DNA from 2 places in the Variovorax sp. TLI9-5A genome. Region 1 is predicted to be linked to the other one. Evidence: riboswitches for the same ligand, from Rfam matches in the RefSeq annotation. Region 1 holds a riboswitch; the other holds the start of a gene.

Region 1 (5,731 bases):
CACTGCGTCGCGATCTCGACGATGCGCGCCTCGGCGAAGCCGCTGTGCACGGCATAGGCGGCGCTCAGCAGTTCCAGCGTGGAGCGCACGCTGGCGGGCGACATGTCGTCCGACTCGATCTCCGTCGCGCCGATCACGAACAGGTTGCCCGGCTTGGGCGCGATGTAAAGCGGGTAGCGCGGATGCACGAGGCGCGTGGGGCGCTGCAGGCGCACCTCGGGCGCATGCACGCGGATCACCTCGCCGCGCACGCCGCGCAGGGCGTTCCACTGCGGGCGGGCACCGAGGCCGCGGCAGTCGATCACCCAGTCGGGCTGGCCGGCCGTGCCAGGCGAGAAGTCCGAAGGCGCACGTGGCGATTGCCAGTGCAGCGTTACGCGAGAGCTGCTCTCGAGCGTGGCCCGCAGCGAGGCCAGCAACGCGCGATTGTCGAGCTGGCCTTCGCCCGGAAGGAACAGGCCCTGCGCGAAGCGCTGGCCCAGCGAAGGTTCCAGCGTGGCGATCGCGCGGGCGTCGACGGACTGCATCGGCGCCAGCTCGGGCACCTGCGCACCGGTGTTCGCGAGCACGCGCGCGAGCCGCGTGGCCTCGGCGGCATCCTGCCGGTGCCAGAGCACCAGCGTGCCTTCGCGCTGGAAGAACACGGGCTGTGCCAGCGGCGCGAGAAGCTCCGGCCAGCGCGACAGCGCGTGCTGCCCCATGCGCACGACAGACACCGGCGCCACCGCCGATTCGGCCAGCGGCGCCAGCATGGCGGCGGCCACGCGCGCGGCAGCGCCTTCGGCCTCGGCGCTGCCAGCCTCGAACACATCGACCTTGCATCCGGCCTGCGCGAGCGTTATAGCCATCAGCCGGCCCATGAGGCCCGCGCCGAGGATGGCTACCGAGTCGAAAGGAAGGCTCATGCCAGGGCTCCTTCGCGTCGCCGATAATTTTCGGCATGACCCAAGGCACCATCCAAGAGCCCACTCAGCGCTACGCACGCGTGCTTTCCATCGCTGGTTCCGACAGCGGCGGCGGCGCCGGCATCCAAGCCGATCTCAAGACCTTCGCCGCCCTGGGCTGCTACGGCATGACGGCCATCACCGCGCTCACCGCGCAGAACACGCTCGGCGTCTCGGGCATCCACGGCGTGCCGCCCGATTTCCTCAAGGCGCAGATCCAGGCCGTGGTCGAAGACATCGGCGTCGATGCCGTCAAGCTCGGCATGCTGCATGCGCCCGAGGTGGTCGACGTGGTGGCCTGGGCCATCGACCGCTACCAGCTGAAGAACGTGGTGCTCGACCCGGTGATGGTCGCCACCAGCGGCGATCGCCTGATCGCCGCCGAGACGGTGCAGGTGCTGGTGCGCGAGCTGTTCCCGCGCGCCGTGGTCGTCACGCCCAATCTCGACGAGGCCGCCTTGCTGATCGGCCATGCCATCGAAGGCGTGGACGCGCTCGACGGCGCGGCCGACGAACTGCTGGCGCTCGGAGCGAAGGCCGTGCTGCTCAAGGGCGGCCACCTGCCGGGCAACGAAGTGGTCGACGTGCTGCTGCAGGCCGGCGGCGAACGCAGGCGACTTGCCTCCGGCCGCATCGAAAGCCGCAACCTGCACGGCACCGGATGCACGCTGTCGTCCGCCATCGCAGCGCACCTTGCACTGGGCGCGACGCTGCCCGAGGCGGTCGAACGCGCGCGCGCCTACATCCTCGGCGCGATGGCCGCCGCAGCGAACGTGAAGATCGGCGCGGGTCATGGCCCCCTCAACCACGGCTTTGCGCCAGTGCCGACGCACCGGCTGCCGTTGAAGGCCGGCTGAGCCAGGCCAGCGCGAAGGTCGCGGCCAGCGTCGGCAGCGCGGAGCCGAACTGCGGCGCCCACTTGGCAAGCGCGTGATACGCGGCGATGCCCGCGATCCAGATCAGCGCCGCACCGAAGTCGACCTTGCGCCGCGCGCCATGCGGCGAAACCGTCTCGCCGCTGCCCAGCCGGCCGATGATCACGCCGTACAGCGGCACGAACACCGAACTCAGCAGCAGCAGGAAAGGCTCCAGCGTGTGCATCGGCAGCACCAGCGCCAGCGCGATGCACAGGGCCGCCAGCAGCAGGCCCCAGCGCTTCACGCTCCAGCGCGGCAGCAGGCTGTGCGTGGAGACCGAACCCGAGTACACGTCGCCGTAGGCGTTGTCGAGCTCGTCGATCAGGATCAGGCCCAGCGCCACCAGGCCACCCTGGGCCAGCAGCAGCGCGGTGACGAGGCCCGTGCCCGGCTCGGCCACGCTCACCACCATCACGCCCAGCGCGTAGCACCAGACGTTCGCGACCGCATAGCCGATCCAGGTGCCACCGAATGCGCCGCCGAGTCCGCCTGAGCTGCGCTTGCCGTGCCGTGCATAGTCGGCCACCAGCGGCAGCCACGACACAGGCATCGCGATCACCAGGTCGAGCGCACTGAACATGCCCATCGTGCCGTCGCCGGGGCGTGCCCAGAAGGCATCCAGCCCTTTGGCCTGCAGTTGCGTCGCGAACTGCCAGGTGAGCCAGAGCAGCGACAGCACCACCAGCGGCAGCCCGAATCGGCTCACGAAGCGCCGCACCAGCCTCACCATCGAGCCAGCGAGCAGCGCCAGCAGCACCGCGCCCCACAGCAGCGTCGTCAGCACGCCGCCCCAGAAGGAGCCCAGCGCCGGACCCACCACCGTCTGGCCGATGGCCTGCGTGCCTTCCCGCATCACCACGAGCTCGAAGGTGGTCCAGCCCACCAGCTGCACGATGTTGAGCAGCACCGGCAGCCGCGCGAAGGCGCTGCCGTAGGTTGCGTGCATGAGGCCGGCGCTCGCCAAGCCGCTCTGGCAGCCCAGCCGCGCGGTCCAGGCCAGCAGGCCCGCGCCGATGCACGAGCCGAGCACGATGGCGATCGCCGCGTCGCGCGTGCCCACCGCCGGCACCAGGTAGGCGCCGATCTGCATTACCAGCAGGCCCACGCCGAGGCTGAACCAGAGCGAGGCATGGTCGTGCCAGCCGAACACGCGCTGCGAGGCGGGCAGGGGCGTCAGCGCCTCGTTCGAGACGACCGTGCTGTCGTTGCTCTTTTCGTCGTGTGCCATCCGTTTGCTCCAGTGCAAAAGGTTTGGCAGGTGGGCGAGGCCCCAGTGGCGCGGCTTTCACGCGAGAAGGCGTGAGAGGCCACCGGACCAGCTTCCCTGCGCGAGGATTACCTCAATCAGGTTCAAAGGGACTTTCTCAGCCGGACGGCAAGCCGCCCAACACCCCTAGCAAGTACGCCCCGGGAGAACCCGCGGCGCGGGCCGAAGTTTATCCGCTGCCGGGAAGCCGCAACGGCGGGCGTGCCTTTGCAGGCAGGGAAAACCCTTGGAGCACCAGCGCACCGCGCGAGAATCGCTGCCAAAGAAGTAACGACAGCAGAAGAAACGGGAGCGCATGCCGATAAGCATGCAGAAGAGGAAATGGAGAGGAACTTGCATGGCCGATAACGATTTCAAGGCCCCCCGCCTGCGACGATTCAGGGTCGACGTAGGCACCATCATCTGCGCCGTCGCGATGGTGCAGTCGCTGCTGCTGGTGGCCTTCGGCTACTGGGCGGCCGAGAAGCTGGTGTCCAAGGTGGGCACCACCGCGCACAAGATCAACCACGACCGGGTGGAGGACAACGTGCTTGCCTTCCTCGCCAAGACGGAAGGCGTCATCCGCTCCATAGCGGATTCGCCCAGCGTCCATGTCTGCGGCGAGGACGGCGAGCAGACCGCCGAGATGCTCTGGACCATGCTGGAGCAGACCCCCGAGCTCGACAGCATCAACGTGGCCACCGATCATGGTCACGTGCTGATGGCTGTGCGCTACCCTGTGCCGGCCATCCGGCAGGTGCTGCGCGGGCCCGATTTCAGCACCGAGACCTGGCACTACAAGGACTCGCCGGACTTGGACGGCGGCGATGCGAAGCAGCGCTTCGCGACGACCTCGATCTCGGCCTACCGCAGCGATTTCGATCCCGAGAAGCGCACCTGGTACCTGGAGGCCATGAAGGCGAAGGGCCCAGTGTGGACCCAGCCCTTCCTGATGAGCGACGCGCAGGAGCTTGCCATCGGCCATGCGCGGCCTGCGGGGCGCGTCGACGACGAGGGCCACAAGCGCGGGCTCGTGGTCGACGTCAATGTGTCGCTGGGACATCTGTCGAAGCTGATACGCGTCTCCGGCGCGCTGGGCAGCGGCGAGAGCGCACTGCTCAGCTCCGACCATCACGTGATCGCGCGCAGCGACCACCCCGAGCCGGTACGCAAGCTCGAGTCGCCCGACAGCGGCGTGCTCGGTGCCATCCACGCACACATGCTCGCGGCCAGCACGGCAGGTGGCGCCGACGACGTCGCCTTCTCCATCGAGTACGAAGGGCGCCGCTACCTCGTGCAGACCTCGCACCTGCCGCACACCCGCTGGCAGCTTGTGAGCTGGGAGCCCGAGGATCTGCTGCTCGGTGGCCTGCATCGCTCGGTGCTCTGGTCGTTGCTGCTGACGGCCAGCTTTCTGGCACTGTCGCTCTTCATCTCGCTGCGGCTGTCGAAGCTGGTGACCGGGCCCATCGAAAACCTCTCGCGCGTCGCGCGCCGCATCGGTCGGCTGGAGCTCGACGACCTGCCGATCGAGCCGAGCCGGGTGCTCGAAGTGCAGCATCTCAACCAGGCGCTGGACGAGTCGGCGCGCAGCCTCAAGGCCTTCAGCAAGTTCGTGCCGGTCGACATCATCCGGCAGCTCGTCGCGGAAGGGCATGCGCTGGGGCCGAGCGGATCGCCGCGGCGCATCACCGCGATGTTCACCGACGTGGAAGGCTTCACCGGCATCTCGGAGTCGATGCCGGCCGACGTGCTCGTGCGCCAGCTGACCGAGTACTTCAACCTCGCCGCGGGCATCTTCGCGCGCCACGGCGGCGTGATCGACAAGTTCATGGGCGACGGCATCATGGTGCTGTGGGGCGCACCCACCGAACTCGAAGACGCGGAGTACCGCGCCTGCGTGGCGGCGATCGAGCTGCATGCCGAGATGAACGCGCTCAACGAGAAGTGGCGCGCCGAGGGCCTGCAGGAGTTCCGCACGCGCGTGGGCATCCACACCGGCCACGTGATCGCGGGCGTGCTCGGCTCGAGCAATCGCCTGTCGTACACCGCCATCGGCGATGCAATCAACGCGGCAAGCCGCATCGAGGGCGCCAACAAGGAGCTGGGCACGCGCACGCTGATCTCCGAGGCCACCTTCGAGGGGCTGGGCGGCCGGCTCGCCACGCGCCGCATCGAGGAGCTCGCGGAGCTGCGCGGCCGGCAGACGCGCATGGTGCTCTACGAGGTGCTGGGACCTAAGCCTGCTTGACCCGGCGCGCGAAGGCTTCGAGTCCGTCGATGGTGATCTGGACGTGGCGCTCGAAGCTGCTGTCCAGCGGCACCGTCGTGCCGTTGTCCCAGCGCAGGATGAACGCCTTGTTGGCCAGCTGCGAGAGGTTGCGTGTGAGCACCGGGTGGTCGAGCGGGCGGATCGTGTGCACGCGTTCGCGCAGCTCCTCGGCCCAGGCCTGGGTGTTGTCGGCGGGCAGGGGCGAGAACTCCATCGTCAGGAAGCCCAGCATCGCGGCGACCACGCAGTTGTAGGCCTCCAGCAGCGGCTCGCCCTCGAAGCCGGCATCGGTCAGCGTGGCCAGGATGCCCTCGACCAGCTCCATCGGCAGGCTGCCGTTGGACACCAGCTG
Region 2 (5,731 bases), 2.9 Mb from region 1:
GGGCGTGAACGCGCTGGTCGAGGCTTCCGACCTGGTGCTGCGCACGATGAACATCGACGACAAGTCGAAGAACCTGCGCTTCAACTGGACCATCGCCAAGGCCGGCAACGTCTCGAACATCATTCCCGCCAGCGCCACGCTGAACGCCGACGTGCGCTATGCGCGCAACGAGGACTTCGACGCCGCCATGAAGACGCTCGAAGAGCGCGCGCAGCAGAAGAAGCTGCCCGAGGCCGACGTCAAGGTGATCGTCACGCGCGGCCGCCCGGCTTTCAACGCAGGCGAAGGCGGCAAGAAGCTGGTCGACAAGGCAGTGGCCTACTACAAGGAAGCCGGCGGCACCCTGGGCGTGGAAGAGCGCACCGGCGGCGGCACCGACGCGGCCTATGCGGCGCTCTCGGGCAAGCCGGTGATCGAGAGCCTGGGCCTGCCCGGCTTCGGCTACCACAGCGACAAGGCCGAGTACGTGGACATCAGCGCGATCCCGCGCCGCCTTTACATGGCCGCTCGCCTCATCATGGACCTCGGCGCCGGCAAGTAATAGAAGAAGCGCGAACAAGACAAGAAAGACAGGAGACAACGCCATGCTGCTCAGCGCCGACCAGGAAGCCATCCGCGACGCGGTGCGCGATTTCTCGCAAGCCGAACTCTGGCCCAACGCCGCGAAGTGGGACCGCGAACACAGCTTTCCGAAGGAGGCTCACCAGGGCCTCGCCGCGCTGGGCGCCTACGGCATCTGCGTGCCCGAGGAGCATGGCGGCGCCGGCCTCGACTACCTCACGCTCGCGCTGGTGCTGGAAGAAATCGCGGCCGGCGACGGCGGCACCAGCACCGCCATCAGCGTGACCAACTGCCCCGTCAACGCCATCCTCTTGCGCTACGGCAACGCGCAGCAGAAGAAGCAATGGCTCGAGCCGCTGGCGCAGGGGCAGATGCTCGGCGCCTTCTGCCTCACCGAGCCGCAGGCCGGCAGCGATGCCTCGAGCCTGCGCACCACCGCGCGCAAGGACGGCGACGGCTACGTGATCGACGGCGTGAAGCAGTTCATCACCAGCGGCAAGAATGGGCAGGTCGCCATCGTCATCGCGGTGACCGACAAGGGCGCGGGCAAGCGCGGCATGAGCGCGTTCATCGTGCCGACGAACGCACCCGGCTACAACGTGGCGCGGCTGGAGGACAAGCTGGGCCAGCACAGCAGCGACACCGCGCAGATCAACTTCGACGGCTGCCGCATTCCGCGCGAGAACCTGATCGGCGCGGAGGGCGAGGGCTACAAGATCGCGCTCGGCGCGCTGGAAGGCGGGCGCATCGGCATCGCCGCTCAGAGCGTGGGCATGGCGCGCAGCGCCTTCGACGCCGCACTGGCCTACGCCAAGGAGCGCCAGGCCTTCGGCGGCTCCATCTTCGACCAGCAGGCCGTGGGCTTCCGCCTTGCCGAATGCGCGACGCAGATCGAAGCCGCGCGCCAGCTGATCTGGCATGCGGCCAGCCTGCGCGACGCCGGCCTGCCCTGCCTGAAGGAAGCCGCCATGGCCAAGCTGTTCGCGAGCGAGATGGCCGAGCGCGTGTGCAGCGCCGCCATCCAGACGCTGGGCGGCTACGGCTATGTGAGCGACTTTCCGCTGGAGCGTATCTACCGCGACGTGCGGGTGTGCCAGATCTACGAAGGCACTTCGGACATCCAGAAGCTGCTGATCCAACGCGCGCTGGCGTGACGTGAGCGAGCGCCGAGGGCGACGCCCGGGCTGGTGGCATGCCGCGGCATTCGTGCTCGCGGCATTGGCCGTCTGGAGCTTCGTCATCGAGCCACGCTGGGTGGCTGCACGCGTCGAGCCCCTGAGCTCGGCGCAATGGCAGGCGCCCGCCGGCATGAAGGTCGCGGTGGCGGGCGACTGGCATCTCACATCCCGCTCCGCATGGCGCATCACCAGCGTGGAGCGCGCCGGGCGCATCGTCGACGAGATCAACACCGCGCAGCCCGACGTGGTGCTGCTGCCCGGCGACTTCCTCGCGGGTACGGGTGAAGACGACGAGCCCCTGCCCATCGAAGACATGGCCGCCGTGCTCGGCAAGCTGAAGGCGCCGCAGGGCGTGTATGCGGTGCTCGGCAACCACGACTGGTGGCATGACGGTGAGCGCACGGCAAAGGCACTCACCGCACAGGGCATCCGCGTACTGGAGAACGCCTCGACGCGCCTGCCCGGCCACGACATCTGGGTGGTCGGCATCGGCGACCATTCCACCGGCCATTCGGAGCCGATGCGCGCGCTGGCCGGCGTGCCGCCCGGCGCGGCGACGCTGGTCATGATGCACGACCCCTTCAGCTTCGCGACCATGCCGCGCACGCGCGGGCTGGTGGTGGCCTCGCACACGCACGGCGGGCAGGTGAGCGTGCCGGGCTATGGCGCACTGATCGTGCCGGGCGCCGCCCCGCGCGAATGGGCCTACGGCTGGACCACGCACAAGGACAGGCGCATGTACGTCACCAGCGGGCTGGGCGTGAGCATCCTGCCGGTGCGCTTCAACGTGCGGCCCGAGTGGGTGATGTTCCGGTAGGGCCTGTCGCCGTCGTTTCCGGGGCCATGCGCTGATCCGCAAGCCCGCCGACGCGCAGCGCGTGCAGCGGGCCATCGCCGCGAATCGGCCTTCATGGCCCATCCGCGGGCTTGCCCTCTCGGCACAAGGGCCGCGAGGTGTTCCAATGTGGGTCTTCATGAGTGCCTCCGCCCCATTCCCCGGGTCCCTCCCCGGGTCCTTCTCCGGCCCCTGCCCCTGCGGCCGGACCGACCGCCGCGACAAGCCCGTTCCCCACGCCCAGTGCTGCGGCCGCTACCTCGACGATTTCGACAACACGCCCGCGCCCGATGCCGAATCGCTGATGCGTTCGCGCTATTCGGCCTTCGTGCTGGAGCGCGGCGAGTACCTGCTCGCCACCTGGCATGCCTCGAAACGCCCGGCCTCCATCGAGTTCGAGCCGGGCGTCAAATGGCTCGGGCTGGACGTCCGCGCGCGTTCTGTGCTCGACGCCGACCACGCCGAGATCGAGTTCGTCGCGCGCCAGCGCGGCCCCTCGGGCGCCGCCACCCGCCTGCACGAGCGCAGCCGCTTCGTGCGCGCGGACGGCCGCTGGTACTACCTCGACGGCGACCTGCGGTAACAACCCGCGGGTTGACGCGACGGTCCGAGGCTCGCACAATCGGCCCCGCTCCGGGGTGCACGCATGTGGCGTGCTGAGATGGCAAAGCTGCCGACCCGCGAACTTGATCCGGGTCATACCGGCGTAAGAAGAGCTGCACTCCCTGACTTCGGTCCGTCCACCTTCCCGTGACGGGCATTTGCCGAAGACCACCGAGCGATTGCGGAGCACCCTTTCCTCAACAAGGAGTGCCTCCGATGAATGCCCCCGACAAGTTCACCTCGCTGCTTTCGCTGACGCGCGAGCCCTTTCCCGCGTCGCACAAGTGCGTGATTCCGGGCAGCCGGCCCGACCTGTTCGTGCCCGTGCGCGACGTGCAGCTGACCAATGGCGAGACCGTGTCGCTCTACGACACCTCGGGCCCGTACACCGATCCGAAGGTCGAGATCGACGTGCGCCGCGGCCTGCCCGACGTGCGCGGCGCGTGGATCGCCGAACGCGGCGACACCGAAAGCTACGAAGGCCGCGTGCACCACGCGCTGGACGACGGCGCCAAGAACGAGGACCGCGACGCCCAGCGCCTGGCCGAACTGCGCGCCGGCGCCTCGGCGCTGCAGCGCACGCCGCGCCGCGCGAAGTCGGGCAGCAACGTGACGCAGATGCACTACGCACGCCGCGGCATCGTCACGCCCGAGATGGAATACGTGGCCCTGCGCGAGAACGGCAAGCGCGAATGGATGGCCGAGTACCTCGCCAACGAGGAACGCGCCAGGCGCGTGGCGGGCAACCCGATGGGCGCGAACATTCCGCGCATCATCACGCCCGAGTTCGTGCGCGACGAGGTGGCGCGCGGCCGCGCGATCATTCCCGCGAACATCAACCACCCCGAAGTCGAGCCGATGGCCATCGGCCGCAACTTCAAGGTGAAGATCAACGCCAACATCGGCAACTCGGCCGTCACCTCGAGCATCGAGGAAGAGGTGGAGAAGCTGGTGTGGGCCATCCGCTGGGGCGCGGACAACGTGATGGACCTTTCCACCGGCAAGAACATCCACACCACGCGCGACTGGATCGTGCGCAACAGCCCCGTGCCGATCGGCACCGTGCCCATCTACCAGGCGCTCGAGAAGGTGGGCGGCGTGGCAGAGGACCTGACCTGGGAGATCTACCGCGACACCCTCATCGAGCAGGCGGAACAGGGCGTCGACTACTTCACCATCCACGCCGGGCTGCGCCTGCCCTTCATCCACCTGACGGCCAACCGCATGACCGGCATCGTGTCGCGCGGCGGCTCGATCATGGCCAAGTGGTGCATCGCGCATCACAAGGAGAGCTTCCTCTACACGCACTTCGAGGACATCTGCGACATTATGAAGGCCTACGACGTGAGCTTCTCGCTCGGCGACGGCCTGCGCCCCGGCTCGGGCGCCGACGCCAACGACGAGGCCCAGTTCGCCGAGCTGCGCACGCTGGGCGAGCTCACGCAGATCGCCTGGAAGCACGACGTGCAGACCATGATCGAAGGCCCGGGCCATGTGCCGATGCACATGATCCAGTCGAACATGGACGAGCAGCTCAAGCACTGCCACGAGGCGCCGTTCTACACGCTGGGCCCGTTGACCATCGACATCGCGCCGGGCTACGACCACATCGCCAGCGCCATTGGCGCGGCCATGATCGGCTGGGCCGGCACCGCGATGCTCTGCTACGTGACGCCGAAGGAGCACCTGGGCCTGCCCGACCGCGACGACGTGAAGCAGGGGATCATTGCCTACAAGATCGCCGCGCACGCGGCGGACGTGGCCAAGGGCCACCCGGGCGCCCGCTCTCGCGACGATGCGCTGAGCAAGGCCCGCTTCGAGTTCCGCTGGCAGGACCAGTTCAACCTGGGCCTCGACCCCGACACGGCGCGCGAATTCCACGACGAGACGCTGCCCAAGGATTCGAGCAAGGTGGCGCACTTCTGCTCGATGTGCGGCCCCAAGTTCTGCTCGATGAAGATCACGCAGGAAGTGCGCGAGTACGCCGCGAAGAAGGGCGTGGCCGAGGATCAGGCCATGAGCGAAGGCATGGAGGAGAAGTCGAAGGAGTTCATGGCGGGCGGGGGCGAGATGTACATCCCCATCAAGGCCGTGTCCTGAGGCCCTGGCTCGATCCAGTCTTGAGGCCGGGGAGCCCCGGCCTCAGTTCCAGCGCGGAACCGTCTCGTCCTTGAGCTGCTGCCGCAGCGCGTCGTAGTCGGGCACCACGCTCTCCACGGTTTCCCAGAAGCGGTGCGAGTGGTCCATCACCCTCAGATGGGCCAGTTCGTGCGCGACGACATAGTCGATCACCGGCAGCCGGAAGTGGATCAGCCGCCAGTTGAGCCTGATCGACCCGTCCGCGCTCGCGCTGCCCCAGCGCGTGGCCGCGTTGGACAGCGAGAGCTTCTGCCACCGCACGCCGAGCAGCGGCGCGAAGTGGTCCAGCCGCTCGATGAAGAGCTTGCGCGCCTGCCGCATCAGCCAGGCCTGCGCCGCGTCGCGGATCTGCGAGGGCTCGGCGTTCTGCGAAACGGCCAGCCGCAGCACGCGCGGCACGCCGTCTTCCGTGGCC

The links. A riboswitch is a leader RNA that binds a small molecule or an ion and turns the genes downstream of it on or off. The one in region 1 is predicted to bind thiamine pyrophosphate.
Region 2: it holds a riboswitch for thiamine pyrophosphate, as region 1 does, so the genes downstream of both, thiC (phosphomethylpyrimidine synthase ThiC) here and AC1VNX_RS18830 (purine-cytosine permease family protein) in region 1, are expected to answer to the same signal.

What each region holds. Positions count from the first base shown of each region.
Region 1 is NZ_CP200310.1:3,992,217-3,997,947, reverse strand. Features, by position in the region: gene AC1VNX_RS18840 (FAD-dependent oxidoreductase) at 1-905, opposite strand, end outside; gene thiD (bifunctional hydroxymethylpyrimidine kinase/phosphomethylpyrimidine kinase) at 941-1,801, shown strand; gene AC1VNX_RS18830 (purine-cytosine permease family protein) at 1,746-3,089, opposite strand; TPP riboswitch at 3,166-3,266, opposite strand; gene AC1VNX_RS18825 (adenylate/guanylate cyclase domain-containing protein) at 3,466-5,358, shown strand; gene AC1VNX_RS18820 (TetR/AcrR family transcriptional regulator) at 5,345-5,731, opposite strand, start outside.
Region 2 is NZ_CP200310.1:1,051,276-1,057,006, reverse strand. Features, by position in the region: gene AC1VNX_RS05160 (glutamate carboxypeptidase) at 1-541, shown strand, start outside; gene AC1VNX_RS05155 (acyl-CoA dehydrogenase family protein) at 585-1,715, shown strand; gene AC1VNX_RS05150 (metallophosphoesterase) at 1,717-2,556, shown strand; gene AC1VNX_RS05145 (YchJ family protein) at 2,714-3,157, shown strand; TPP riboswitch at 3,199-3,304, shown strand; gene thiC (phosphomethylpyrimidine synthase ThiC) at 3,394-5,277, shown strand; gene AC1VNX_RS05135 (M48 family metallopeptidase) at 5,320-5,731, opposite strand, start outside.